DNA from 2 places in the Exiguobacterium sp. UBA5002 genome. Region 2 is predicted to be linked to the other one. Evidence: a T-box and tRNA genes for the amino acid it is inferred to sense, from the RefSeq annotation. Region 2 holds a T-box; the other holds one or more tRNA genes.

Region 1 (11,331 bases), on a different contig from region 2:
TCAGCGCCATGCCTTCAAGCGTCAATTTCGTATTTTCGAGTGACGCGACTTGGAGCGCCTGGCTCGTCAATCCTGGTGCACCAACGACACCGATATCCGGGTTTGCTGTATATGGATTACCCGCACCATGACCTGCAAACGCCGAGTTACCAGCAGAGATCGCACACAAGATACCGTTGTTCATCGCGTTGACGATTGCGCGTTGTTCTGGAGCATCTGAATTGACGAACGATGCCGTCGAACCGAGACTCATGTTGATGACATCGGCTCCGAGTGCAATCGCATCATCGATCGCTTTAATGTAGATATCGCTGAATGTCGATGGCATTCCTGGATCGTTTCCGAAGACTTTCATCGCGAGGAGCTGTGTTTCCGGCGCGACCCCTTTGATACCACCGTTTGCTTCATCGCCGTTTGCTCCGACCGTACCTGCGACGTGCATCCCGTGCATCGATGCCCCCGCACCTAAGTCACGGATTTCGCTGTCGTGATCGGCATAGTTATAGCCGTACGGTACTTTTTCCGTGAAATACTTTCCTTTTAAACCTTTTGTTTCTTTCGCACTCTCGACCTTCGAAGAGGTTAAATCCACCTTTGTCTCTGGACTCAAGACCATGTCTTTGTGCGATGGATCAATCCCCGTATCGATGACCGCGACGACGGTTCCTTCCCCTTTAAAGCCATAGTCCTGCCACGTTTCCTTCGCATTGACCATGTCCTTGCTGTACAGCATGTCTGGCTTGGCACCTTTATCGACGGTTGGGCGCGCATATTCGTGCGCGATATGTACACTTTTGACTCCTTCGAGTTGTTTGATATCTTCGATGTCACCGAACTTCACTTCACCACTGAATCCATTGATGACGGTTGTGAAGCTTTCTTTATATGTAACAGGAATCGCCTTTTTAGCGATAGCTGACTTGACTGATTTTTGGACGCTGACGAGTCGATCCTTGATCGATTCCTTTTCGGCATTGCTCAATGTGCTATACCGCTTGTTTTGAGATTGGGCGATTTGAATCGCCGGTTTTTGTTCCATCTCGATGACGACTCGGACTTTATCCGATTGTTTGTAGTTCTTTTCTTGTCCCGATTTCTTCAGTGAGAGCGCCTGCGGTTTTTGACCCGTCGCTTTGTCTTGTGAGGACAGTGCACCTTGCGCACTGACTAGATTGGAAGACGTCATTAAGACGGCTGCCATAAGTGCAATCTTCTTCTTCATGCGTTCGTTTCCCCTTTTCTGTAAAACCATAGTAGTAATACTAATAAAACAGTTTAACGAAAATTCTGTATTTTTAGTTTAATGAAGTTAATGGAAATAAACAATTTATATTTGTCTATTTTTTTAATTTTTTTCTTTTTGGTGACATTTTATATTTGGAAGGAATTTAACTGGGAACATAAAAAAACTCCTCGAGCACTCGAGGAGTTGAACGTATGAACTTGGTGGAGACTATCGGGATCGAACCGACGACCTTTTGGCTGCCAGCCAAACGCTCTCCCAGCTGAGCTAAGCCCCCATGAATTATCTTTAGTATACGCATCGCTAACTGCTTTATCAATATAAACATAACGCTTTCATAAAAAAGAATTCCTCCCGAAATGGCTGGAAGGAATTCACGATTCATTTATTCAATTCACGCATCAAATCCGCCTGTCGTTCAAGCTCTGCCTGTTGCTCGAGGATCAAGACCTTTTTATACGTCCGCGCGGAAATCAAGATACTGATTTCATAGAGAACGAACAACGGCACTGAGATCATCAAGTGTGACGTCACGTCCGGCGGTGCGATCAATGCCGCAACGACGAACAGCGCGAAATACGCATATTTTCGATTCTTTCGCATGAAATATGGCGTCACAAGACCAAGACGTGTCAGGAACATCGTCACGACCGGCAATTGGAAGAGAAGACCAAACGGCATCGTCAACCGGATCAAGAAACTGAAGTAGTTTTCGACCCCGATGACTTGCTCGATCCCCAATTCTTTCCCGAGATCCGTTGAGACTTCGAGCAAGAAGGGAAGCAACCAGAAATACGAGAAGGCTACACCAGCCAAAAATAGAAAGAAGATGACTGGAATATATGTCAGTGTTGCTTTTTGTTCCTTTTCATAAAGCCCTGGTCGGACGAATGCCCACAGTTGATACATCCAGAACGGTGACGCTAAAATCAGCGCGATGATGAACGCAAGATTCAAATACAACATTAAAGGATCGGCGACGTTGAAGGCATTTAATCCGATACCGAGCTCTTTTAAGTCCGCTTGCAGAAAACGGACGAGCGGTCGGACGAGCGGAAATGCGACAGCGAACAGGACGACGACGATGAGGAGCGACCAGACAATCCGCTTACGCAGTTCGTCTAGGTGCGACGTCATGCTTTGTTCTTGATCAACCGTCATGATTCAATCACTTCTCTTTCGGTTCGTCCTTTTTATCGTCGTCCATGATGCCGTTCGTGGCATTCTTGAACTCTTTCAATGTTTGACCGGCAGCACGACCGAATTCCGGTAACTTCTTCGGTCCGAAGATGATCAACGCGACGACAGCAATTAATCCGATACTCGCAGGTCCGATACCTAACGTGAGCGGGATAAGGTTTTCCATTATGATTTCACTCCTTCAGCTGATTGCGAATAATGCTTCATGAAATAAACTAACGACTGCAACTCGATCGATAAATCGATGTGATGAACCCGAACGCTCGCTGGCACGTTCAACCGTGCAGGCGTGAAGTTCAGAATGCCTGTCACACCATACTCGACTAACTCATCCGCTACTGACTGTGCGAACTGGGATGGAACCGTCAAGATGGCGACATCGACCTGATTCGCTTCGATTTGTTCTTTCATGTCCGAAACATGATAGATTGGAACGTCATGCGTCGTTGTTCCGACCTTCTCTTCGTCCGCATCAAACGCAACGACTATCCGAGTACTATTATTCTTTAAAAAGTTATAATTTGCAAACGCTGTTCCGAGATGACCGACCCCGATCAAGGCAACATTCGTCACCTCATCTTGATTCAAGGTTTTCCGGAAAAACGTTAAGAGATGTTGAACGTTATATCCATACCCCTTCTTCCCTAGTGCCCCAAAGTAGGAAAAGTCGCGACGAATCGTTGCTGAATCAACCTTCACCGCCTCGCTTAACTCAGCAGAAGAGACGCGGAGCTTGCCTGAATTGTATAAACTTTGGATGAAGCGATAATATAGCGGCAACCGTTTTGCTGTCGCTTGTGGAATTTTTGTGTCTGGTCCATTCATCCTGCAGTTCCCCCTTCGGCCACATCCATCGTGGCACCCAAATCTTTGCAAAAAGCTTTCTACTCTCCTTGATTGTAAACCACTTCACATAGAGTCACAAATAATATATTCCGCAGGACCTCGCGCTTTTGTTCGTGATAGACTAAAGGGTGGAAGGATGGATGGAAATGATACTCTTACAAGTCAACCAACTCTCGAAATCATTCGGCGTCGAGCCGATTTTAGAAAATATCAAATTGGAAGTACAGGAGCGCGACCGAATTGCGCTCGTCGGTCGAAATGGTGCCGGTAAATCAACCTTGCTCAAAATCATCGCTGGTGAACTCAGTCATGACTCGGGCGATATCATGAAAGGTAAAGATGTCAAAATCGGCTATCTCGCGCAAGACAGTGGTCTCGAATCGAATGAGACGATCTGGAACGAGATGCTGACCGTTTTTGAACATCTGCAAGAACAAGAACGGACACTGCGCCGGATGGAAATCGAGATGGGCATGGAGCACATCTTGAACGACCCGGTCGCTTACGATCGACTCCTGAAGACGTACGATCAAGCGCAACATGACTTCTCAGAAGCAGGTGGTTATCAGTTTGAAGCGAATATTCGCTCCGTCCTGCACGGCATGCGCTTTTATCCAGACGATTACTCACGCCGGATCCAGACATTGTCCGGAGGTCAACGGACACGGCTCGCCTTAGCGAAGATGCTCCTGCAAGCACCAGAGCTTCTCATTCTCGATGAACCGACGAACCATCTGGATATCGATACGCTCGCTTGGCTTGAAAGTTACCTCGGTGGTTATCGTGGTGCCGTTCTGATCGTCTCGCACGATCGGTACTTCCTCGATCAAGTCGTCAATGTCGTCTATGAGCTCTCTCGTAATGTCTGTCGTAAGTTCACTGGGAACTATACGAAGTACCTCGAGCAAAAAGCGGCATTGTACGATCAAGAAATGAAACAGTTCGAACAGCAGCAAGAAGAAATCGCGAAGATGCAGGATTTCATTCAACGAAACATCGCTCGGGCGACAACGACAAAGCGTGCTCAAAGCGTTCGAAAACGGCTCGAGAAGGTCGACCGGCTCGACCGACCAGATGGAGATGAACGCAGTACGGTCCTCTCCTTCCCAATCGAAAAACAGAGCGGGAATGACGTTCTTCAAGTCAATCAATTGGCAATCGGTTACGAAGAAGCTGTCTCAAAAGACATCACGTTCCGCTTGCAACGCGGCGAATCACTGGCACTCGTCGGACCGAACGGAATCGGGAAGTCGACGCTCTTAAAAGTCCTCGTCGGTCGTTTACGTCCTCTCTTCGGTGATTTCCGTTTCGGCACCGGTGTCTCGATCGGGTATTACGATCAAGAGCAAGCGGAACTCAATGACCGGAACCGTGTCATCGATGAGATTTGGAACGAATGGCCACTGATGCGCGAACAAGAAGTCCGTTCTGTGCTCGGACAATTCCTGTTCAGCGGCGACGATGTCTTCAAAATCGTTCAAGAATTGTCTGGTGGCGAACGCGGACGTCTCGCGCTCGCAAAACTGAAACTCCGGAAGACGAACGTCCTCATCCTTGACGAGCCAACGAACCACTTGGATCTTGATTCGAAGATGGTCCTTGAGAACGCTCTTGTCGACTATGAAGGTACGCTACTCTTCGTCTCCCATGACCGGTACTTCATCGATCGGATCGCGACACGCGTCATCGAGATGAGTGAAGCTGGTGTGACAGAATACCTCGGCGATTATTCGTACTACACAGAGAAGAAGGCCGAACAAGAAGAAATCGCTCGCCTTGAAGCCGAAGAGGCAAAAGCGGCAAAAGTCACGGCATCGAAGACGATCGACAAAGAAGCACAGAAAGAAGAAAAAAAACGCCGTCAGCAAATCGAACAACTCGAACAAGATATTGAACGGCTCGAACAGCGTTCAGCGGAAATCGAACAGTTGCTTTGCGAACCGGAAGTCTTTAATGATATTCCAAAAGCGACAGCGTTATCTGCGGAACGAGACCAGATCGATGTCGATCTACTTGAATTGATGGAACGATGGGAGAACCAACACTGATGCGAACGAAAAGCTTTTTCATCAACCTGATTCAAGGACTGTTATCCGGTATTCTTTATTTCGTTCCGATGTATGCGGACTACGTGTCCGCCTTCATCCGCCCGGATGCCTTTAATGCTGCTCTTCCTTTGTTCCTTCTGATTTCTTGCATGATCGGACTTGTCATCCAGACATGGAGCGGTCTTCTCGTCAGTCTACTCTCTGGACTATGTTGTACGCTTCTAACGACACAACTGTTCGTCGAACTCAATGATCCATTGATCATATCCTATTATGGTAGCGTCACTCCCTTGACTGCCTTTTTGATCAGTTGTGTCGGGGTTTGGGCGCTGGCAATCATTTTTTATTTGCTCGATGGTTATCAGTATAGTAAACGTCACGGACTCGAAGGTTCTTCAAACGAAATCGATCCACAACCTTGAAGTCCGATCGATGAACTAGATACGCGATATGAAAAAAGGAGTGGAGATTCCGGTAGCTAGACCGGTCTTTCCACTCCTTTTTATTTAAATCGAAACGTTCGTCGTCAACATGGATCGTACACTGAATCAAGCATTCACACTTCTATCATTTTGTCGGTCGAGCAATCGTAAACGTCTTCCCGATCGTCGCATAATCATTTCCTGCTAAGCGAGCGACAGCCTTCAATCCTGCCGCATCGATCCGGAACGACTCGACGAGTTCATCCGCGACGTGATAGCGCAGTACTTTCCCGATCAAAAGATCGGCACCTTCTAGCTCGACATGTTGTGTTAAGCGCATCTCGAACCGGATTTTCGCTTCCGCGATTCCGGGCACGTCGATTGCGTCGCTATCGACGAGCGTTAAATCCGTCCGTTCGAGTTCACTTTCACCGTAAGCGAGTGGCGCAGCCGTCTCATTGACAGCGTCGACGATTTCTTCGCTGACGATATGGATGACATAGCTTTGTTTTGCTAGGATATTACGTGCTGTATCCTTTTGTCCCTGATCCGTCCGTTGTACGGCAATCACCAGTTGTGGCGGACTACTTGATGCGACCGTAAAGAAGGAAAAGGGGGCTGCGTTGACCGTCCCGTCTTCCCCTAGCGTCGTCACGAAGGCAATCGGACGCGGAATGATGCTTCCGATCAGTAATTTATAATTGTCTTTTGCGCTAAGCGTTGATGCCTCGAACTTCATGAATGACCCACCTTTTTCCTCACCCGATGAGTGCAGCGAGTGAATAGTCTCCAGCACCGATCATCGCCACTCCAAGGGCGATAACGATCAATGCCATGTTGTATTCGTACCCGTTCTGCGTCACCCAGTAACCATTCGCACCGTGTACTTTAACGATCGCGACAAGCATCGAACCGATGATGAGGATTGCAGCGATCCAGAGGAATACCCCGCTTGCAAACAATAATCCACCGATTAATTCAGCAAGACCCGCTGTAATCGCGAGTGCCTTCCCTGGCTTCATGCCGATTGATTCGAACCAACCGCCTGTTCCAGCGATGCCGTGTCCACCAAACCAACCAAATAATTTTTGTGTCCCGTGTGCAGCAAATGTTAAACCGATGATTAAACGAATGATTAAAAGTCCTGTATCCATCATTTCTCTCTTCTCCTTTTACCTAATGTTTTTAAGTTACTTTAAGTAACTCGATAAACAGACTATATCTTATCACTTACTAAAAGTAAATAGATTTGTTTTAGTTCTTTTTGTTACATTAAGTAAAATGATTCGATTTTTTTAGCAGAAGCGGGTATACTACAACTATAGAAAGGATGAGTGCTGATGGAAGAAGTCGCAATCCAACCGGCTCTTTGTCCCAAAGTCGAACATGCCTTTGAAATCTTAGGTAAGAAATGGACAGGTCTGATTTTACGTCACTTGTTGACGAAGACATGTCGTTTCAATGAGATTCAAGATGCCATCCCCGAATTATCAGGTCGCATGCTCACGGAACGTATGAAGGAGCTCGAAGCGGAAGGCATCGTCATCCGGACTGTCATTCCCGATCGTCCGATTAAGATTCAATACAGTTTGACCGACAAAGGGCGTCAACTCGAACCGGTCATTCGTTCCATTGAGGAATGGGCCGAACTACAAGACTAATGTATAGAAAAGCATCTTCTTCGGAAGGTGTTTTTTTATATGATATTTTGACATTGATAATCATTATCAATTAAAGTAAAGAAGTACAGCGAAAGGAGGAACATGCATGCAGATTGCAATTGGATTCGTCAGCATGTCCGGTAATACGGAAGATATCGTCTCGATCATTCAACGTGAGCTCGAGCAACACGATGTCGACGTGACGATCACAGAACTGGATCAATTCGTCGGGGAGGATCTATCACGTTTTGATGGTCTACTACTCGGCTCATATACATGGGGAGACGGTGATTTACCGTATGAAGCAGAAGATTTCGTCGAGGAGCTACGGGAACAATTTTTAGACGGGATGCCGGCTGCTGCTTTTGGTTCGGGGGATCTTGATTATCCGAAGTACTGCGCAGCCGTTGATTTGATTGAAGACGCATTAAAAGAAGCTGGGGCGACCATCGTCACGAATGGCTTGAAGATTGAGTTTGATCCGAACACACCGGAGAAACAAGCCGCTTGTCGCGCGTTCGCGCAAACGTTTCATCGCTTTTTACAACAGGTTCATGCTTGAGTATCGTTTGAATCCGTCATGTAAGGGAATTCTTAAAACAGACTCTATGAAAGTGAGATGAATGTTTTTATGACGATTCAAGCACTCGTCTTTGACGTCTACGGTACATTATTCGATGTCCATTCCGTCAAAGAACAAGCAGAGGAGCTGTATCCGGAACACGGAGAAGCGATCAGTAAACGCTGGCGAGAGAAACAACTGGAGTACTCTTTCCTCCGACAATTAAACGGACAATATGTGCCGTTCAGCCAAGTGACACAAGATGCCCTCCGCTATACGTTACTCGAACTGAAGCTCCATGTGACCGAGGAACAAATCACGACTTTAATGGAGACGTACCTGACACTTGATGTGTACCCAGAAGTTAGCTCTGTTCTCGAGACGATGGCGCATAAACGTTTGGTCGTCTTCTCGAATGGTTCCCATGATATGCTCGATCCGTTGATCGAACAGTCAGGTTTAGCCGATCGGTTCGAACATCTCGTCAGTGTCGATGATATCAAACAGTATAAGCCAGCACCTGCATCCTATATGCATGCCTTAAACACGCTCGGTCTAAAACGCGAGGAGATCCTCTTCATGTCCTCGAACGGTTGGGATATCACCGGGGCGAAGAGTTTCGGCTTCAAAACGGCATGGATCAATCGAAATGGACTTCCGGTCGAGGAATTGAATCTCGATCCCGATCGCATCTATGATGACTTGACGGGTATCACTGAATGGCAATGAACGAACAACAGCGGACTCCTATTTAGGAATCCGCTGTTTTCATGGATTTAGTAATTAGACAAACGTGAGTAACCCTTCTTGAATAGATCGAGTTTCAGACCGCCTTCTTTTTCGATGAAGAAGAGGTATTCGTTTTGATCCGTATCCTTATAGAAGACCTTAAATAACGTCAACGTCCGTTTTTTATTGTTCTCGACAGCAGTCACCTCATGCTTTGAGATGACCTCGGCTTGGACTTGTTCTGCATCCATCTTTTGAATCATTGGTTCGAATGACTTCTTTTCTTGATCCGTCACCGGTGTTCCGGAAGCAATCATGAAATAATCATCACTCGCCTTGTTCGTTAAACCATACTTCCGATCGACGATGACGACGTTACTGAGCTTACCATTGATTGTCTGATCAAAAGCATATAACTTTTGAATCCGGGTCTTTTCCCCTTCTGCTCGTCCGATTTCGTAAAGTGGACGTTGTTTCGTATTCGTCTCGACCGCTTTTTTATCGGGTACGAGTTCTTCCTTATAGGCGACTTGGTATGCGTTGACGATTTCTCGGACCTGAAGTCCGATCGCGACGATGACCAGTACCGCTAACAATGCGATGATGACTTTTTTCATTCCATTTCCCCCAAGTTGTTCGGATTCCTTACTTTAAATCTAGCCCAGGTTCTGCGTTCATGGCAAGTGTCGAATAGCGTAACGCGCGATATGGATGAATCGCAGCCGCTCCGATCATCGCCGCATTATCTCCACACAGGTGCATCGGCGGAATGATGAGATCGATTCCTTCCTTCTCACATGCCGCTTCGAGACCTTGGCGTAATCCTTTGTTGGCAGCGACGCCACCAGCAAGCAGTAATTGACGTCCCCCTTTATCCTTCACGGCACGGACCGCCTTCGTCACGAGTACCTCGACGACGCTCGCTTGGAAACTCGCAGCTAAATCTTCCGGAATGATCGTTTCCCCCCGTTGTTCGGCGTTATGCACGGCATTAATGACTGCGGACTTCAAACCGCTGAAGCTAAAGTCATACGAATCCTTTTCGAGCCAGACACGCGGAAAATGGAACGTATCCTGACCGGTCTGTGCCAATTGGTCGATTCGTGGACCACCTGGATACGGTAACTTCAACGTCCGAGCAACTTTATCATAGGCTTCCCCAGCGGCATCATCCCGTGTTTCACCAATGACTTCGTATACATCGTCTTCCGGCATGTAGATCAGTTCCGTGTGCCCACCTGATGCAATCAAACAGACGAGCGGAAACTCAAGCTCTTGCACGAGACGATTCGCATAGATATGACCTGCGATATGATGAACACCGATCAATGGTTTATCATGCGCAAAGGCGAGTGCCTTCGCTGCGCTGACACCAACGAGTAATGCTCCGACCAGTCCAGGTCCTTCCGTGACGGCGATCGCATCGATATCGTCAATCGTGACGTTCGCTTCCGTCAAGGCATCATCGATGACGTATGTGATCCGTTCGACGTGATGCCGTGAAGCCACTTCAGGCACGACGCCACCGAATCGTTTATGACTTTCGATTTGAGACGAGACGACGTTCGATAAGACGTCGATTCCTCCACGGACGACGGCAGCTGCCGTTTCGTCGCAACTCGATTCGATTGCTAGAATCAATGGTTGTGTCATAGGTCTTCTCCCTCCAGCTCCAGCCAGTAGATGGCAGCATCTTCATTGTTATCTTGATAATATCGTTTTCGGACACCAACATACTGAAATCCGAGTTTTTCATATAAAGTCCGCGCTGGTGTGTTCGAGACACGTACTTCGAGTGTCATCGCCCGCAAACTAAGCGCACGACCGACGGCGATCAATGCCGTTAGCAGATCTTCCCCAAGTCCTTGTCCGCGGTGCGACTGCTTGACGGCAATATTCGTAATATGTCCTTCATCCGCGATATGCCACAGACCAGCAAACCCGACGATACCATCTTGATCGGCAACGACATAATAGGCATTCGGATTTTGTGTCATTTCCGCTTCGAAGGCATCTAGCGTCCACGGTGTCGCAAACGATTCGAGTTCGACCGCATGAACACCTGCAGCGTCCTGTACGGTCATCCGACGAATGCCCTTACTCATGACGCTGTGCCTCGATCCATTTCGCCTCTGCTTCAGCTAGACGCAGGTAACGTGGTTCGAACGCATGCGCTTCGACCGTCTGGCGTGTTGCACCGAGTAAAGCGAGTACGCCGGCACGTGGCGTCCGGAAAGCAGGAGCCGCCTTTTCAAATGGCTGAAGAATCTCTTCGAACGCATCGACGTCTCCTGTGACGAGCGTATCTGGCGGTAACGTCTTCACAAAAGAAGCGATCTCGACATGCTGTTCTTCACCGATTCGTTTCCCGGCGTCGTACACTCCGACAAACCCTGCTCCACGCCGCGCATCTTGAATTGCTGCGACACGTCCCGTATGACCTGTCGAAGCCGCCATCAGTTCAAGTGTCGAGATGGCAACGAGCTCGATGTCCAGTGTATAGGCGAGCGTCTTCGCTGTCGTCGCTCCAATCCGTAATCCGGTATAAGAACCAGGACCGTCAGCAACGACGACACGTGTCAGTTGAGCCGGTGTCCATTTTGCTTCCACCATCAAGCGC
Region 2 (19,096 bases):
TCATCGTCGCGCAAGGCAGTGACGAAGTCGAAAAGACGGCAACACGTCTCTTACAATTGATGCGTCTCGAAGGACTTGTCGCGGATCGGGATTATCTCGGTCGAAAGTTCAAAGGACAATTCAAGGCAGCCGATCGCTTGAAAGCACGCTATACGGTCATCCTCGGGGATGAAGAAGTTGAGCGTGGTGCAGCAGCGCTGAAGAACATGGCTACAGGGGAACAGACGGACGTTCCGTTATCAGCAGTCGCTGATACGATCGTCGCGAAATTAAAGGAGGAAGCACAATGATCGGACGCACGCATATGAACGGTCAGGTGACAGAAGAAGTCATCGGTCAACACGTTCAACTTAAAGGATGGGTTCAAAAACGACGTGACTTAGGAGGATTGATCTTCCTTGATCTCCGCGACCGGAGTGGCATCGTCCAAATCGTCTTCCAACCGGAAAACGAGCAGGCACACCGCCTTGCGGAATCGATTCGTTCAGAGTATGTCCTCGACATCAAAGGACACGTCATCGGCCGTGAGAATCCGAACCCGAACATCCCGACTGGGCAAGTCGAGGTCGTCGCGGATGAAGTCGTCATCTTGAACGCAGCGAAAATGACACCATTCCCGATCAGTGAAGAAGCAGAGCAGACGTCAGAAGATTTACGTCTTAAATATCGTTATCTTGACTTGCGTCGTCCGTCGCTTCAAGAGACATTCCGTCTCCGTTCGAAAGCATCGAACATCATGCGGAACTTCCTCGATGAGCAAGACTTCTTGGAAGTCGAGACACCAATCTTAACGAAATCAACACCAGAAGGCGCACGTGACTATCTCGTTCCGAGTCGTGTTCACCCAGGTGAGTTCTATGCCTTGCCACAATCACCGCAATTGTTCAAACAATTGCTGATGGTGTCTGGTTTTGAGCGATACTTCCAAATTGCACGTTGTTTCCGTGACGAAGACTTACGGGCAGACCGTCAACCTGAATTCACGCAAGTCGATATCGAGACGAGCTTCATGGACATCGAAGATTTGTATGCGATGATGGAGTCGATGATGACACGTGTCATGAAGGAAACGCTTGGCAAAGATATCGTGACACCGTTCCCACGGATGCCATATGCGGAAGCGATGAGCCGGTATGGTTCGGATAAGCCAGATACACGCTTCGGTCTCGAATTGATCGATGTCGCGGAAGCCGTCAAAGGTGCAGGATTCAAAGTATTCGACATGGCACTAAAAGCAGGTGGCGAAGTCAAAGCATTGAACGTCAAAGGTGCAGCTGAGCGCTTCTCGCGTAAAGATATCGATAAGTTACAAGAATTCACGGCGATCTACGGTGCAAAAGGTCTCGCGTGGGTCAAAGTGACAGCGGACGGACTGAACGGTCCGATCGCGAAGTTCTTCGACGAAGAAGCAACTGCTCGCCTGACAGCGGCGACAGATGCGGAATCAGGCGACTTATTGTTGTTCGTCGCAGCAAAATCATCGATCGTAGCAGACAGCTTAGGTGCGCTCCGTCAGAAATTAGCGAAGGAACTGGACTTGATCGATGAGTCGGTCTTCAACTTCCTTTGGGTGACGGACTTCCCACTCGTCACGTACGAAGAAGAAGAAGGTCGTTTCTACGCGAACCACCACCCGTTCACGATGCCACGTCGTGAAGATCTCGAATTGCTCGAGACGGATCCTGGAAAAGTCCTCGCCGTCGCGTACGACCTCGTCTTGAACGGATACGAGCTCGGCGGTGGATCACAACGGATCTACGAACGGGATATCCAAGAGCGGATGTTTAAGTTGCTTGGCTTCACAGAAGAAGAAGCAAACGAGCAGTTCGGTTTCTTGATGGAAGCATTCGAATACGGAACACCACCACATGCGGGAATCGCACTTGGTCTAGACCGTCTCGTTATGTTACTCGCAGGACGTTCAAACTTGCGTGATACGATTGCCTTCCCGAAAACAGCATCAGCAAGCGATCTGTTGACGGCAGCACCAAGCCCAGTCTCGGATGCGCAATTAAATGATCTCTCGATTCGAACAGCAGTTAAACAATCGTAAGACACGACAAGCGAATCTTCCGGTATGGGAGATTCGCTTGTTTCATGAAGGAGGTCGAACGGATGGAACGACACTTTTTTGAACGCTCACCGGTTGAAGTCGGTCCAGATTTCTTAGGAACACAGATCACCGTCGATGAGGTGACGATGCGGATCGTCGAGGTCGAAGCCTATCTCGGTCCTCACGATCAAGCAGCGCACTCGTTTTCCGGAAAACCAACGAAACGGACGGCACCGATGTTCGGTCCACCGGGGCATCTCTATGTGTATTTCACATATGGTATGCATCACTGCATGAATATCGTTTGTGGACATGAAGGGGAAGGATACGGACTTTTACTACGAGGTGCGGAAATCATCAGTGGGCACGACCTCGTCGCGGAACGTCGTTTTGGTTGTTCCTACGCAGCGTTGACGGGGGTGCAACGGCGTAATCTCGTCAATGGACCAGCGAAACTGTGCCAAGGATTCGGTCTCACGACAGCGGATTCAGGTCAGGATCTCTATCAAGCACGGTTCCGACTCGTTGCTGACCCGGTCGATGCGATCGTCCAGACGACACGGATCGGTATTCCGAACGCAGGAGAAGCGACAGCCTATCCATGGCGGTTTTATGTAGAGGCGAGTGAAGGTGTCAGTAAACGTTAAAAAATGGACGCTCCGATAAGGAGACGTCCATTTTTTATTTAGGGTTGTTGATTGATTTTTTCGACTGCTGTTTTTTATAGAATTTATAGACGATTGGACCAACCGTCGTTACGAGCGTCATTAATGTTCTAAGTTTACCGCGTTTTGCTGCCATTGATTCATTCACTCCTCTGATTTGTTGTACTAATCATATTCCACGAAAACAACGTCTTAAAACCTCATCGGCACATCAAGTGGTTTTCTATCTACCTTGGTCGGGTCATAGTATAAGGAGAAGGGAGTCGATCAATATGGGAGCAGTCGTTTGGTATCGTCATGATTTACGTGTCGATGATCATGAGGCACTTCGGAGTGCGTGTGAAGAACATGACGTCATTCGTGCCATATACGTCAAAGACCAAAAGAAACGCGATTTTAAAAGAGGTACACAACAAGCACGGTTCGAACAAGAGACACTAGAGAACCTAGCGGGCCATCTGTCTCAAATCGGGATTACGTTAGATATAGTAGAAGGGGAGACAATTGAGACACTCGATTCTTATCTGCAAGCGGATGATACCGTCTATTTCCATAAGATGACCGGAACAGAAGAAGCGACAAGTGAGCAGTATATCGAAGACAGATATACCGTCCGCTCTTTTGAAACACAGACATTACATCGACGGGAAGATATCGGAAGTGATGAATTAAAGCGTGTCTTTACGGCATTTCGAAAACGTGTCGAGGCGAGAGGGACCTTCTACGATCCACTCGATCTACCAACCGGTATTCAGTTAGTAAAAGAAGAATCGGTCGAAGCGAATCCCGAAATCGCGTTCCCCTTCCGTGGTGGAGAGTCAGCAGGGAGAGCGCGCCTTAAGGAATACCTTGCTGAGCCTGTATTCACCTATAAAGAAACACGGAATGGGTTCTTACGAAATGATTCTTCGAAGCTGTCTGCCTGGCTAGCGAACGGATCACTCTCGCCGCGTCGCGTCATGGCTGAATTGCAGGAAGCCGAGCGAAAAAAGGGAGCGAATGAATCGACGTACTGGTTGTATTTCGAACTGTTATGGCGTGACTTCTTCCATTTGACGATGCGTGAGACAGGAAGCCGTCTGTTCCGTGCGAGCGGATTACAAGAAGGTCGATACACGTGGAAGGCGGACCAGCTAGCTGTCGAACGCTGGATAGAAGGAAAAACCGGTGTGCCATTCGTCGACGCCTTCATGAACGAGATTCGCGAGACGGGATGGATGTCGAACCGCGGCAGGCAGATCGTTGCCAGTTATCTGATTCATGAATTAAAGCAGGACTGGCGCATCGGAGCGCGATATTTCGAACAGCAGTTGATCGACTATGATGTCGCTTCGAACTATGGGAACTGGGCGTTCATCGCGGGTGTCGGGAATGCAACACGCACACCACGATTCGATCCTGCATTCCAACAACAACGATATGATCCGAATCAACACTTCACGAAACGTTGGACCTGAAAAAAGCATCTTTTTCTGGAGTGGGAAGTAGTTGCATTTCAGAGGGGAGGATGCTATATTAAATGCATCAGATGGGGTTCCTGAATTGTACGAGAGCCGCCTTTTATCTTTGAGCCACTCTTTTTTGATAGGGAGTTTGACGTTCCAACTAGTAGTACATGCCTCGTAACACAGCAGGAGGACGTACGAATAGGAATCGGATAAGACACCCACCTGCACAGCAGGTTCAAAAATAAGGTATCGACACGGCACTTCGGGTCCCATCGTCTTATTATTTTATTGTTTGACACGTCGCATGACGTTTTTTTTTATGATATAATTCCGAGTAAAACAGTATGAGTATTGTGAGGTTATGAGATGTTACATCAATTTTCGCGTAATGAACTAGCAATCGGTAAAACTGGACTTGACGCATTGGCATCCAAGTCTGTCGCTATTCTGGGAATCGGTGGTGTTGGATCGTTCTCGGCAGAAGCGCTTGCCCGTAGTGGTGTAGGTCGTTTGATTCTCGTTGATAAGGATGATATCGACATCACGAACGTCAACCGACAAATTCATGCCTTGCTTCCGACGGTCGGTCAGCCGAAGGTCGATGCGATGGCAGAACGTCTTGCGTTAATCAATCCAGACCTTGAAACCGTTCGTTTAAAGATGTTCTACAATGAAGAAACATTCGAGTCGTTCTTTGAACAGCAGCCGGATTATGTCATTGATGCATCGGACACGGTCTCGTTCAAGATTCACCTGATTCAAGAATGTAAGAAACGTAACATCCCGATCATTTCGAGCATGGGGATGGCGAACAAGATGGATCCGACACGCATCAAGATCGTTGACATCAAAGATACAAGTTATGATCCATTAGCGAAGGTCATTCGGACGAAACTCCGGAAAGCCGGCATCCATAAAGGTGTTCCTGTCGTCTTTTCCGATGAACCACCCGTTAAGATCATTGAAGAAGTCCGCCAAGTCGTCGGAAACGATGCCGCTGCGATTCGTAAAGCGAAGATGCCACCGAGTTCGAATGCATTCGTGCCTTCAGTCGGTGGATTGATTGCAGCGAGCTACGTCATCAATGAGATTGTCCGTGAAGCTGGCGTGACGATCGAACGCGTTCGTTAAAAAAGCGACCTTATGGTCGCTTTTTCTGATGTGTGGCTGTTTGTTTGTTCCAAAAATCGAGTCGAGCCTGCAGTTGTTTCTCAAAACCGCGTGGGCTTGGACGATAAAAGACGGGTTTGGTCCGGGCAAGGTTTTCTGGCCAATAATTCTGTGGCACATAGGCATGTTCGAAGTCGTGCGGATATTGGTAGGTAACGCCATTCCCAAGTGCCGCTGCACCCGGATGATGGGCATCGCGCAAGTGCGGCGGAACGGGTCCGCCGTCCGAACGACGAACGAGCGTCAATGCTTGATCGATTGCTGAGATGACAGCATTCGATTTCGGTGCCGTCGCGAGATATAAGACCGTTTCAGCAAGCGGGATCCGTGCTTCCGGGAAACCGACGTACTCGCACGCGCGTGCGCAGGCATCGACCATTAATAACGCTTGCGGATCAGACAGACCGATGTCTTCTGCCGCATGGACGTAGAGACGCCGTACGATGAAGCGCGGACTTTCGCCCGCTTCAATCATGACAGCGAGCCAGTAGAGCGCAGCGTCGGGATCGGAACCCCGAATTGATTTGATGAAGGCGGAGATGACATCATAATGCCGATCGCCGTCCTTATCGTACTTCAATGCTTTTTGTTGAATCGATTCCTCGGCGACAGCGAGATCGATCGTGATCTGACCATCGATTTCCGGTGTCGTTAAGACGGCGAGTTCAAGCGCATTCAATAATGCCCGGTAATCGCCATCCGACAACTTGACGTAATGATCGATCGCGTCATCCGTGATCGTGATCGGATATTTGCCAAGACCACGTTCTTCGTCTTTTAGGGTCCGGTCGAGGACGATTCGTAAATCGTCTGCTGTCGGGGGCTCGAAACGGAAAACCGTTGCCCGCGATAAGAGAGCGGCGTTGACCTCAAAACTCGGATTTTCAGTCGTCGCCCCGATCAACGTGATCGTACCTGCTTCGAGCGCTGGCAGTAAGGCGTCTTGTTGCATCTTATTGAATCGATGGATCTCATCGAGAAAGAGAATCGTTTTTTGATCCTCGAACTGAAGACGGGCTTCGGCCGCTTTTAGAATTTCCCGTAATTGTTCCAGTTTCGCTGTGACCGCGTTCAATTGCTCGAACGCTGATTTCGTATAACTGGAGATGACACGCGCGAGCGTCGTCTTACCGGTTCCGGGTGGACCGTAAAAAATGACGGTTCCGAGACGATCGGCTAAGATGGCACGCCGCAGGAGCGTCGTCTCTCCAATCAGATGGCGTTGTCCGACGATTTCATCCAGATTCTGCGGACGCATTCGATTCGCGAGCGGTCCGGCAGGTGACTGGGATTCAAATAAATGTGCCATACACATACGCTCCTTCCACTTTTAGCTACTACTATACTAGAAAGGATGATCCTTCGCATGATGAAAATCTCGACGAAAGGGCGATATGGTCTGACGATCATGATCGCACTCGCGAAAGAAGCTGAATCTAAACCATTATCCCTAAAAAAAATCGCGCAGATGTATGACCTATCTGAGCATTATCTTGAACAGTTGATTGCCCCCCTTCGTAATGGAGGTCTCGTCAAAAGTGTACGCGGTGCTTACGGCGGGTATAAGCTCGGTTGTGAAGCGCAAAACATCACAGCGGGTGAAATCATCCGCCTGCTTGAAGGACCACTCGTCGTCGTCGAAGGCGATGCGTGTGACGAGGTCACAAAACGCAAACTGTGGGATAAAATCCAGCAAGCAGTCGATCAAGTACTCGATTCAACGACGCTACAAGACTTAGCGGAAGAAGAAGATACAGGATACATGTTCTATATTTGAGAGGTGAAAACGAATGAATTACTTTGACCACTCGGCGACGACGCCGATGCGTCCGGAAGTCCTTGAGGCGATGACGCCTTATTTGCTCGAACAGTATGGCAACCCATCTAGTGTCCACGCGGCTGGTCGGTCTGCTCGGGCAGCAATTGACAAAGCACGCCGGCAGATCGCACAAGAATTGAACGCGAAACCAACCGAACTGATTTTTACGAGCGGTGGAACGGAATCGGATAATTATGCAATCTTCGGTGCGGCTGAGGCGGCGCGTGAAAAAGGGCGTCATCTCATTACGACACGGTTTGAGCACCATGCTGTATTGCATGCGTTCGAAGAGCTCGAAAAACAAGGCTATGACGTCACGTATCTCGATGTTCCAGATACAGGTGTCGTCTCATTGGCTGCCTTGCAAGAAGCGGTCCGGGAAGATACGACACTCGTCTCGATCATGTTCGGCAACAATGAAGTCGGAACGATTCAGCCGATTGCGGCATTCGGTCAATTTTTACGAGAACGCGGTGTTTTGTTCCATACGGACGCGGTGCAAGTGTTCGGAAAACAAGCAATCGATGTCGAAGCGTTACAGGTCGATCTTTTATCCGCATCTGGTCATAAAATCAATGGGCCAAAAGGAATCGGATTGTTGTATGTGCGGACTGGTGTGAAGTTGGCTCCTCAAACATTCGGAGGAGAACAGGAACGCAAGCGTCGCGCTGGTACGGAGAACGTACCGGGAATCGTCGGTTTAGCGAAAGCGCTCGAACTGATGATCGCAGAGCGTGAACAACAACAGGACCACATCAAACAGTTGCGTAGCGTTTTGCTAACACGCTTGGATGAAAGTGGCATCACTTACGAAGTCAACGGTGTTGAAGGATTGCCGAATGTCCTCAATCTTTACTTCCCGCAAATTGAAATCGAACCGTTCCTGATCATGCTCGATATGCGCCAGATGGCCGTATCGAGCGGGAGTGCATGTACGGCAGGATCCGTCGAACCTTCGCATGTCTTATCGGCGATGTATGGCGAAGATGAACGGACACGAGCATCGGTCCGAATCAGTTTTGGTCACGGAAATGAGCTCGCGCAAGTCGAACTACTCGCACAAGCCTTGCAAGATGTCGTAAAATCGTTTCAGAATTAACTAAGAGGTGAAATAAATGAATACACGAGCGAAAGCCCCGAGTGAAACGACAGTCGTCGTTGGGATGTCGGGCGGTGTCGATTCTTCTGTGACCGCTCATTTATTAAAAGAGCAAGGCTATAACGTCATCGGAATCTTCATGAAAAACTGGGATGACACGGATGAGAACGGCTTTTGTACGGCGACGGAAGATTATGAAGACGTCATCGCGGTAGCCAATCAAATCGGCATTCCGTACTATGCAGTCAATTTCGAGAAAGAGTACTGGGATAAGGTCTTCACGTACTTCCTCGATGAATATAAACTCGGTCGGACACCGAATCCGGACGTCATGTGTAACAAGGAAATCAAGTTCAAAGCCTTCCTCGATCACGCGATGCGTCTTGGTGCCGATTTCGTCGCGACAGGGCACTATGCGCGTGCCGTCTATGAGGATGGAGAACATAAATTGCTTCGAGGCGTTGATGCAAACAAGGATCAAACATATTTCTTGAATCAATTGTCGCAAGAGCAAATCGCGAAGGCGATGTTCCCGATCGGGCACATGGAAAAATCAGAAGTGCGCCGGATCGCAGAAGAAGCGAACCTCGCAACGGCGAAGAAAAAAGACTCGACAGGCATTTGCTTCATTGGCGAGCGGAACTTCAAACAGTTCCTCGGTCAATATCTGCCGGCGCAACCCGGTGAGATGCGGACACTTGACGGCAACGTCATGGGACGTCACGATGGATTGATGTACTATACGATGGGGCAACGTCATGGACTCGGTATCGGTGGCGACGGAGAGCCTTGGTTCGTCGTCGGGAAAAATTTAGAGGAGAACATCCTCTATGTCGATCAAGGATTCCATAACGAATTGTTGTATTCGGAAGGGTTACTTGCTTCAGATGTCAGCTGGACATCTGAGCGTCCGGTCGGTGAGACATTCCGTTGTACGGCGAAATTCCGTTACCGTCAACAAGATATAACCGTCACGGTTCGTGTCCTCGAAGATGGACTCGATGTTTCATTTGACGAGCGTCAACGAGCAATCACACCAGGACAAGCAGTCGTGTTCTATGATGGGGACATCTGCCTCGGTGGTGCGACGATCGATGCAGCCTATAAAGCAGGCGAACGCCTCGCTTATCTAGCGTAAGGAGCAAAAGAAGATGAACTATAATGAAGTAGGATTCCGGCATCTAGAAGCTGGAAATTATGAATTAGCAGCGCAAGCGTTTAACGACGCGATCGAAGAAAATCCAAAAGATCCGACAGCGTACGTCAATCTTGGAACATTACTCCAAACGATGAACGATGCTGATCGTGCCCTTCGTTTTTATGACCGGGCACTGATGATCGATAACACGTTTGCGAGTGCCTATTATGCAAAAGGGGCGCTGTTCTTTGCTGCCGATAAACTCGTCGAAGCAGAGGAATCATTGCGGGCAGCGTTATTATATGGACTTGACGACGCGGATCTCCATTTCATGCTTGGGATGACGTATCAAAAACTAGGTGATCCAGTACGTGGCTTACCTCGTCTACAGCGCGCGTCAGAATTAAACGGTGTCGATATCGAGATCGCATTCCAATACGGACTTGCCTTAGCGCAAAACGAGAAGTTGGAAGAAGCGGTCGAGATGTTCGAGCACGTCTTGATGCTTGACGAAACGCATACGGATGCACGATACAATTATGCGATTGCCCTTGCTTTCCTTGGTCAACAAGAAGCCTGTTATGCAGAACTCGAAGCCGTTCTTGCCTACCAGCCGGAACACGCCCTTGCGCGGGACGCGAAAGCGAAGATGGATGCGTTATTAAAACAAGCAGACTGATATAAAAAAGACGATTCCGCCTGGAGTCGTCTTTTTTTATGCTATTTAATTCCCAACTTCACGGATGACACGAAGTGGTGGACCGGAAAAGTCTTCATAGGCTTCATCCATGTTTTTCGTGTACAGTTCGATGACGTTATTTTCCGTATCCTTGAAATAAGCAGAATGTTCTTTTTGATTCGAGGTCTCCTGTTCGTCCCATTCTCTGAGCTTCACGGTGATTGATGCTTCCCGCAATTGATTCAAGGCTTGCTGGAACTCGTCCTTCTCAACGTAAAAGGCACAGTGGACATGGACTCCGCCTTCATCGTACAACGTATCCCATTCGGAGACCGGTAAGTGTTTGACGGTCCGTTCTTCCATCGTAAAGTCCCGTTTCAGCCACAGACCGAGTCGAGTATTACCGCCAATGTAGAGCCACGTGGCCCAGACCCCGTCTTGTTTAGATTGTTCTTTACTTGGTTCAGCGTCCTCAGGAGCCCATTGCTCGACGATCGGAATACCAAGTGTCCCATTCCAAAAGCCGACCGCACGATCCATATCCTCGACTTCAAGTACTAATTCACACAATCCTGCAATCGGTAAACGTGCCATCCTTAAACTCCTCCTCTTAACGAAATGTTTCAGGGTATCTTTCCCTGATTTAAAATCCGGTAAACGAATGCTATGATGAAAGCAGCGAATGAAAAAGAGAGAAAGAAGGTGGAGTGATGGAGCACCCCCATCAAGTCGTCGGGCGCGTCAAACGTGTGCTCTTTTCTTCTGAAGAAGAAGCACACTCCATTGTATTGGTCGCCGTCAAAGAAAAGAACTTTGAACTGAAAGAAACCGAGCTCGTCATCACGGGTACTGGGGTTGGGATCGAACTCGGAGGAACGTATCAAGCATTCGGTCGTCTCGTTGATCATCCTCGCTTCGGAAAACAACTGAAGGCGGAACTGATTCGGCGATCGGTTCCGATGACAAAACATGCGACGATCCGCTTCTTGACGAATGGTTCGTTCACCGGCATTGGTCCGAAGACAGCGAAAAATATCGTCGATGCTCTCGGAGAAGAGGCAGTGGATCTCATTTTGAAAGATGAACGGGTACTGAATCAGGTGCCTGGGTTAAAACAAAAACAAGCTGACATCATCTTGAGTCGACTCGCTACCTTATACGGTGTCGATCAGTTGATGCTGTTCTTAGCACCATTTGATGTTACGCCGAAGCTAGCGGCAAAGATTTATGCTGCTTACGAAGGGGACGCCATGGCGCGAATACGAGAGAATCCATATTCCTTGATGTATGAAGTGAATGGGATTGGTTTTAAGACAGCCGATCATATCGCATCACATCTCGGACTCGTCGGATTACACCCGGAGCGCGTCGCTGCTTCGATCATGCACATATTAGAACAAGAAGCAGGAGAGGGACATGCCTTTGCGACAGTCGACTCGCTATTGCAGCGAGCACCCCGTTTGCTTGGTGAAGACCCGGGTGAACGGCTAGAACAAGCGATTGAACTGTTGCTCGCTGAAGATAAGGTCAAGCTCGAAGAAGGCTGTTTGTATTTACCGACGATCTTTTATGCCGAAGTCCGAGCGGCAAAGGAACTGGCGCGCGTCATGGCGAACGGTGCCGAACAGGAAGTCGATGTCGCGACGATCCTTGAAGCAATCGGGCATCTCGAAGAACAGTTTGGCATGGAATATGCGGCGCAACAGCGAGAAGCGATCGAGTTAGCGGTCAAAGCACCGCTGATGGTCCTGACCGGTGGACCCGGTACCGGTAAGACGACTGTTATCAAGGGAATTTTACATGCCCTGCAAGAAATTCATGATTGGCCGCTTGAGAAGAGTCGCGTCAAGACGGGAGATGTTTATCCGTACGTCCTTGTTGCACCGACCGGACGCGCCGCTAAACGTCTGTCGGAAGCAACGGACGTCCCAGCGATGACGATTCATCGTCTGTTGAAGTATGACGGAACGAATTTCCAATTAAATGAAGATCAGCCGATCACGGGGAAAGTACTGATCATCGATGAGTCGTCGATGATTGATATCTACTTGTTATCGAGTCTGCTCCGTGCTGTGCCGAACGGTATGAAAATCTTGTTCGTCGGTGACCGGGATCAATTACCATCCGTTGGTCCTGGGCAAGTGCTGGCAGACTTGATGGATACGGAAGGGATTCCCGTCGTTCGTTTGAACGTCGTCCATCGCCAAGCGGAAGATTCTTCGATTTTACGGCTCGCGCACGATTTGAAGAACCGGACGACGTCAGCTGATTTGTTATCACCACTTGCGGATCGTCGCTTTTACACTGCGTCTCCGCAAGAGACGTTACGCGGCATCTCAGCCTTCGCGGAAAAAGCACTCGCAAAAGGGTATTCGAAATTCGATGTTCAGGTTTTGGCACCGACTTACCGTGGTCAGGTCGGAATCGACGAACTGAATGTCGCCTTGCAACGCGTCTACAATCCGGAGGAACCGAAAAAACGCGAAGTCAAACAAGGCACCCGGATTTACCGGACCGGGGACAAGATTCTTCAGCTCGTCAACAATGCGGAAGAGAACGTCTATAACGGAGATATCGGCGAAATCGTCAATATCTTCTTCGCCAAAGAAAACGTCGACAAGGTGGATAAGATCATCGCCCGCTTCGACCAGACGGAAGTCGAGTACAACCGGAGTGACTGGGATCAATTCACGCATGCCTACGCGATTACGATTCACAAGGCACAAGGGTCCGAGTTCCCGATCGTCTTGATGCCGGTCTATTTCACGGGGGCATTCAAACATTCTCGAAACTTGATTTATACGGCGGTCACCCGTGCGAAGTCGAGTTTATTATTGTTCGGCGACCCACGAGCGTTTCATAAAGCGTCGCAAGAAGAGGAGCCGCGGCGCCGAACACGATTGATTGAACGACTCGGTGGGGTGACAAAGACTTGACGGATGCTGTACGATAGGTAATAATCACGATAGATGAATGGACGTAACACGTTGATGGAAGATAAGTAAAAGGAAAACTCGAGTCCAGAGAGAAGTGAATCTGCTGCAATCACTTTCTCGAGTCCCTTTGAAGCTCCTTCCGGAGTCGGGTGTAAACACCTGCGGGTCATCCCCGTTATCAGATGTTCGAGGTAAGCAATGGATTGCTTACGAACGAGGGTGGTACCACGGAAGCGATGCTTTCGTCCCTTTTCAGGGATGAAGGCATCGCTTTTTTGCGTCCAAATAAAACCAATGGGGGTAACTGTTCATGAAAGCTTTAAAACCATTAACGGGTGCACAAATCCGTCAGATGTATCTTGATTTCTTCCAAAGCAAAGGGCATGCGATCGAACCGAGTGCTTCACTCGTACCGGTCGAGGATCCATCGCTCTTGTGGATCAACTCAGGGGTTGCGACACTCAAGAAATATTTCGATGGTCGTGTCATTCCTGATAATCCACGTATCGTCAACGCACAAAAATCAATCCGGACGAATGATATCGAAAACGTCGGGAAAACAGCACGTCACCATACGTTCTTCGAGATGCTCGGAAACTTCTCTGTCGGTGATTACTTCCGTGAAGATGCAATCAAATGGGGCTGGGAACTTTTGACGAGTGATGACTGGTACGGTCTTGACCCGGAACGTCTCTCGGTCACGATTCACCCGGAAGATGACGCAGCGCGTCAAATCTGGCTTGAACTCGGTGTACCGGCTGAGCGGATCATTCCACTTGAAGATAACTTCTGGGAAATCGGTGAAGGTCCATCTGGTCCGAACACGGAAATCTTCTTCGACCGTGGACCTGCTTTTGGAGACGATCCGAACGATTCAGAACTCTATCCAGGTGGCGAAAACGAACGCTATCTCGAGATCTGGAATATCGTCTTCAGTCAGTATAACCACGATGGACACGGCAACTACACGGAACTTCCACGTAAAAACATCGATACAGGAATGGGACTTGAACGGATGGCATGTGTCATGCAGGACGTGCCGACGAACTTCGATACGGATCTGTTCATGCCGATCATTCACAAAACAGAAGAGATCAGCGGTAAAATCTACCGTGATGATTCGAAACTCGATGTAGCATTCAAAGTCATCGCAGACCACATCCGTACCGTATCATTCGCGATCGGTGATGGTGCGCTTCCTTCGAATGAAGGTCGTGGATATGTCCTTCGTCGTTTACTACGCCGTGCGGTTCGTTATGCGAAGATGCTTGGAATCGAACGTCCGTTCATGTATGAACTCGTCGATACGGTCGGGAATGTCATGGTCGACTTCTACCCACAAGTTCCAGAAAAAGCAGACTTCATCAAACGTGTCATCAAAAACGAAGAAGAACGTTTCCACGAGACACTTCATGACGGTCTTGCAATCTTGAACACGGTCGCTCAGACGGCTAAATCAAACGGTGAGCACGTCATCAGTGGCGAAGATGCGTTCCGTCTGTATGACACGTATGGTTTCCCACTCGAATTGACAGTCGAGTATGCGGAAGATCATCAGATGTCTGTTGATGAAGAAGGCTTCAAACTAGCGATGGATGCACAACGTCAGCGTGCACGTGCAGCGCGTGAAGAGAGTGGTTCGATGCAACAGCAATCGGAAGTCCTCTCAACGCTAAAAGATAAAAGTACGTTCGTCGGCTATACCGACCTTAAGGCGGATGCGAAAATCATCGCATTGTTGCATGATGGAGAACGAGTCACAGAAGTCGCTGCTGGTGAAGAAGCACAAGTCATTCTCGACATCACACCGTTCTACGCTGAAAGTGGTGGTGAAGTCGCGGATACAGGAACAATCGAAGGCAAAGACTTCGTTCTTGATGTCAAAGATGTTCAAAAAGCACCAAACGGTCAAAACTTGCATACGGTCATCGTTCGTACAGGGATCGCAACGGAAGCTGCAGACGTCGTTGCAAACGTCGAAGCAGCAGAACGTAAAGCCGTCACGAAAAACCATACAGCAACACACTTGCTTCATAAAGCATTGAAAGACACGCTCGGAACACACGTCAACCAAGCGGGATCACTTGTTTCTCCAGAACGTCTCCGCTTCGACTTCTCACACTTCGGTGCCGTGACACAAGAAGAGTTGACAAAAATCGAACAAGACGTCAACCAAGCGATCTGGGCATCATTACCGGTTGATATCGAAGAGATGAACATCGCTGATGCAAAAGCAAAAGGCGCGATGGCATTGTTCGGTGAGAAGTACGGGGAAACGGTCCGTGTCGTCTCAGCAGGCACATACTCGATTGAATTGTGTGGCGGAATCCACGTCGGAAACACTGCAGAGATCGGTCTGTTCAAGATCGTCTCAGAGTCTGGGATCGGTGCAGGTACACGCCGAATCGAAGCGGTAACGGGTGCAGGCGCATATCGTGTCATGAATCAACACTTGGAAACACTCGAACAAGCAGCAGCTGTCTTGAAGACGAAGACGACAGAAGTTCCTGTTCGCATCGAAGCACTGCAACAACAGCTCCGTGAGACGGAACGGGCGAATGAATCGTTGCAAGCAAAACTCGCGAACATCGAAGCTGCTTCATTGAAGGACGATGTTGAGGAAATCAACGGTGTGCGTGTGCTTGCGAAACGCGTCGATGTCTCAGATATGGATGCTCTTCGCGGTATGATGGACGAGTTGAAGAGCTCGCTCGGATCGGCAATCATCGTTCTCGGAAGTGCGCAAGGTGAGAAAGTCAATCTCGTCGCAAGCGTCTCAAAAGATTTAATCGACCAAGGCTATCATGCTGGTAAATTGATCAAGGAAGTCGCAACACGCTGCGGTGGTGGCGGTGGCGGTCGCCCTGACATGGCTCAAGCTGGTGGAAAAGATGCGTCGAAATTAGAAGAAGCACTCGCGTACGCTTCACAATACGTGCAATCACTGGCATAATAGAAACGTAGTGTATATGAAAGAGGTGATGAACGTGAGTCAGATGGATCAAACGATGAAATTCAACTTTCCGGAAGACGATAACAAAGCAGCGACACGTGATGTGTTGTTGACGGTCTATCATGCTTTAGAAGAAAAAGGATATCATCCGATCAACCAAATCGTCGGCTATCTCCTTTCAGGAGATCCTGCTTACATTCCTCGTCATAATGACGCACGTAATTTAATTCGTAAGATTGAACGCGACGAATTGCTCGAAGAACTCGTGAAATCTTATTTGGCGGAGAGTGGAAATTCAAAATGAAACGTGCAATGGGACTAGATGTCGGTTCGAAGACGATTGGGGTAGCGGTCAGTGACTTGATGGGCTGGACGGCGCAAGGCGTCGAGACGGTCAAGTGGACGGAACCGGATTACCCAGAAGCCTTCAAACGGCTCGATGTCATCATGAAGACATACAATGTCGAAATCCTAGTCATTGGTCTTCCGAAAAACATGAACGGTTCCATCGGTCCCCGCGCAGAAGCAAGTGAAGCTTTTGCGAAGGAAATCGAACAGCATACCGGGCTTGAAGTCGTCTTCATGGATGAACGGTTGACGACGATGCAAGCAGAACGGATGCTGATCGATGCCGATGTCAGCCGTAAAAAGCGTAAACAAGTCATCGATAAGATGGCTGCCGTCATGATCCTGCAATCGTACTTGGATCGGACGAACCGATGAAGGGGGAGAAACCGATGGCTGAAGAAAAACGTCAGTATCTCTTTCCAGATGAAGAGGGCGGCGAACATCTTTTCGAAGAATGGTACCGTTACTCGAGTGAACGTACAGGAAAAACCTATCTGTTTCTTGAAATGATCGGTAACCCTGACGAAGGAGCAGATGATCTGATCATCTGTGAGATCGATGAATATGGAGAAGGCGAAGATGATTTCGAATTGAGCCTGATCGATGAAAATGATGAGCAAACTTGGGATGAACTCGAGCTTGCGTTAAAGGAGCGGATCACTGATGCAACAGAATGAACCAACACGTTACGTAATTCCGGACGGCGAAGGAAATGATTTCGAATTCGTAGAACGTCTGCGTTACGAAAGCCCACGTTCGAGTAAGACATACATCTTCCTTGAGCCAATCGGAGCAGACTATGACGAAGCAGAAGAAGTCGATATCTTCGTTTACGAACTTGACGAATACGGTGATGGAGACAACGACTTCAACCTCGTACCGATCGATGAAGATGATACAGCGACTTGGGATGAAATCGAAGAAGTCTTTAACACGCTCGAAGATCAGTTAGACTAATCCGACTCATGACAGGTGACGTCGTAAGAGACTTTCTCTTACGATGTCACCTTGTTTTAAGAGAAAAAGGAGGAACCGATGGAGAACGAATGGAAGCAAAATGCCGAAATCGAAAAAAGGCGACGCCGGACATCACGGCGGATTACGCTAATCATCCTTTCTGTATTGTTGACGATTTTTCTAGTTGCCAGTGCGGTCGTCTATGTCTTTTTGAAAAATGCGCTTGAACCAGTCGATGAAGCAGCGACGAAATCCGTCAAAGTCGAAGTTCCTTTAGGAGCAGGGACGAGTACGATTGCTTCCTTACTAAAGGAAAAAGACTTGATTGCGAACGAGACGATTTTCCGTTATTACGTCCGTTATAAGAATGAATCGTCATTCCAGGCGGGTACGTATACACTGTCACAAGCCATGTCCCCGGATGAAATCATCAATGAATTAAAGACGGGAACGGTCATGAAGGCAGCGGATGTGAAAATCACGTTACCTGAAGGCATCACGATGGATCGTCAAATCGCTTTGATCGCGAAAGCAACGAACTTCAAGGAAGAGACGGTCCGTAAAGAATTGACGGATGCGACATTCATCGACAGCATGATTGAAAAATATCCGATGTTGACGGATGAAGTGAAAAAAGATGGTGTCCTGTATGCACTTGAAGGGTACCTCTTCCCAGCAACGTATGAGTTTGATAAAGGAAAAAGCATTGATCAAATCGTCGAGACGATGCTCGATGAAACAGAAAAAGTCTACGATGAGAATGCGGATGCCATTCAAAAGTCAGGCATGACCTTCCATGAAGTGCTCAGTCTCGGTTCCATGGTCGAGCGCGAAGCGGCGACACCAGATGATCGTCGTGAAATCGCTGGTGTCTTCAAAAATCGATTGGATGACGGCATGAAGTTACAGTCGGATCCAACAGTTTGGTATGGTACAGGCGAAAATACGGCTTTAACGACGCTGAAGGATCTTGAGAATAACTCGAAGTACAATACGTACAAGTACGAAGGGATTCCGATCGGTCCGATTTCAACGGTCAGCAAAGATTCGGTACTTGCCGTATTAAATCCGAATAAAACGAAATATGTCTATTTCTTCGCACGTCCACCAAGTGATAAACATCCACGAGGACAGATTCTATACGAAGAGACATATGAAGAACATCAACGAAACGTCGTTAAGTATAAGCCGGAATGGGTGGAATACGAAGCGAGTAAAGAGCAATGAGCAACGGGTTGGGTTGAAGCGGGAAGTTCGCTTCAAGTCAACCTGTTTATGCGGAAGAGGGAGTGAATGGCGTGAATGATTTCACGACCTATGTCGAATCAATGATTCATCCTCGAGATGCTCTGTTAGAAGAAATGGAGCGTTATGCGGAAGAACATCATATACCAATCATCGAACTGACAGGTTCCGAAGTCTTGTTATCGCTCTTGCGATTACAACAACCGAAGCGCATTCTAGAAGTCGGAACCGCAATCGGATATAGTGCGATTCGGATGGCCCGTGCGCTACCGGATGCGCGCATTACGACGATTGAACGGAATGCAAAGCGGTATGAAGAAGCAAAAACCTTCATCGCCCGGTCAGATGTGGCGGATCGGATTGACATCATTTTTGGTGATGCAGTAGAATTAGCCGAAACGCTTGAAGACCAGTTCGATGCGGTCTTCATTGATGCAGCTAAAGGACAGTATAAAAAATTCTTTGCAGGATATGGGCGACTCATTCCTGAGGGCGGTGTACTCTATACGGATAATCTCTTCTTACACGGAGATGTTCTCGAGTCTGATCCGAAGACATTCGATCGAAGAAGACGTCGACTCGTGCG

The links. A T-box is a leader RNA that pairs with one kind of tRNA and senses whether it is charged. The one in region 2 lies ahead of alaS (alanine--tRNA ligase), so its partner is inferred to be a tRNA-Ala.
Region 1: it has a tRNA-Ala gene. The T-box ahead of alaS (alanine--tRNA ligase) is inferred to sense a tRNA for this amino acid. The anticodon was not compared.

The regions. Positions count from the first base shown of each region.
Region 1 covers NZ_DGYQ01000006.1:1,577-12,907, reverse strand. The annotation lists gene B4C70_RS15180 (S8 family serine peptidase) at 1-616, opposite strand, end outside; tRNA gene B4C70_RS01330 (tRNA-Ala) at 1,445-1,520, opposite strand; gene tatC (twin-arginine translocase subunit TatC) at 1,625-2,404, opposite strand; gene B4C70_RS01320 (twin-arginine translocase TatA/TatE family subunit) at 2,412-2,609, opposite strand; gene B4C70_RS01315 (redox-sensing transcriptional repressor Rex) at 2,609-3,268, opposite strand; gene B4C70_RS01310 (ATP-binding cassette domain-containing protein) at 3,436-5,337, shown strand; gene B4C70_RS01305 (hypothetical protein) at 5,337-5,759, shown strand; gene B4C70_RS01300 (flavin reductase family protein) at 5,905-6,498, opposite strand; gene B4C70_RS01295 (DoxX family protein) at 6,518-6,916, opposite strand; gene B4C70_RS01290 (winged helix-turn-helix transcriptional regulator) at 7,100-7,420, shown strand; gene B4C70_RS01285 (flavodoxin) at 7,527-7,982, shown strand; gene B4C70_RS01280 (haloacid dehalogenase type II) at 8,052-8,711, shown strand; gene B4C70_RS01275 (hypothetical protein) at 8,759-9,328, opposite strand; gene tsaD (tRNA (adenosine(37)-N6)-threonylcarbamoyltransferase complex transferase subunit TsaD) at 9,357-10,364, opposite strand; gene rimI (ribosomal protein S18-alanine N-acetyltransferase) at 10,361-10,816, opposite strand; gene tsaB (tRNA (adenosine(37)-N6)-threonylcarbamoyltransferase complex dimerization subunit type 1 TsaB) at 10,809-11,331, opposite strand, start outside.
Region 2 covers NZ_DGYQ01000026.1:178,985-198,080, reverse strand. The annotation lists gene hisS (histidine--tRNA ligase) at 1-290, shown strand, start outside; gene aspS (aspartate--tRNA ligase) at 287-2,053, shown strand; gene B4C70_RS08200 (DNA-3-methyladenine glycosylase) at 2,116-2,700, shown strand; gene B4C70_RS08195 (DASH family cryptochrome) at 2,991-4,175, shown strand; RNA gene ssrS (6S RNA) at 4,250-4,439, shown strand; gene B4C70_RS08185 (tRNA threonylcarbamoyladenosine dehydratase) at 4,533-5,297, shown strand; gene B4C70_RS08180 (replication-associated recombination protein A) at 5,308-6,645, opposite strand; gene cymR (cysteine metabolism transcriptional regulator CymR) at 6,706-7,113, shown strand; gene B4C70_RS08170 (cysteine desulfurase family protein) at 7,127-8,254, shown strand; gene mnmA (tRNA 2-thiouridine(34) synthase MnmA) at 8,271-9,392, shown strand; gene B4C70_RS08160 (tetratricopeptide repeat protein) at 9,406-10,071, shown strand; gene B4C70_RS08155 (VOC family protein) at 10,117-10,665, opposite strand; gene B4C70_RS08150 (ATP-dependent RecD-like DNA helicase) at 10,782-13,007, shown strand; T-box leader at 13,050-13,260, shown strand; gene alaS (alanine--tRNA ligase) at 13,318-15,960, shown strand; gene B4C70_RS08140 (IreB family regulatory phosphoprotein) at 15,995-16,264, shown strand; gene ruvX (Holliday junction resolvase RuvX) at 16,261-16,683, shown strand; gene B4C70_RS08130 (DUF1292 domain-containing protein) at 16,698-16,985, shown strand; gene B4C70_RS08125 (DUF1292 domain-containing protein) at 16,972-17,265, shown strand; gene mltG (endolytic transglycosylase MltG) at 17,344-18,492, shown strand; gene B4C70_RS08115 (O-methyltransferase) at 18,564-19,096, shown strand, end outside.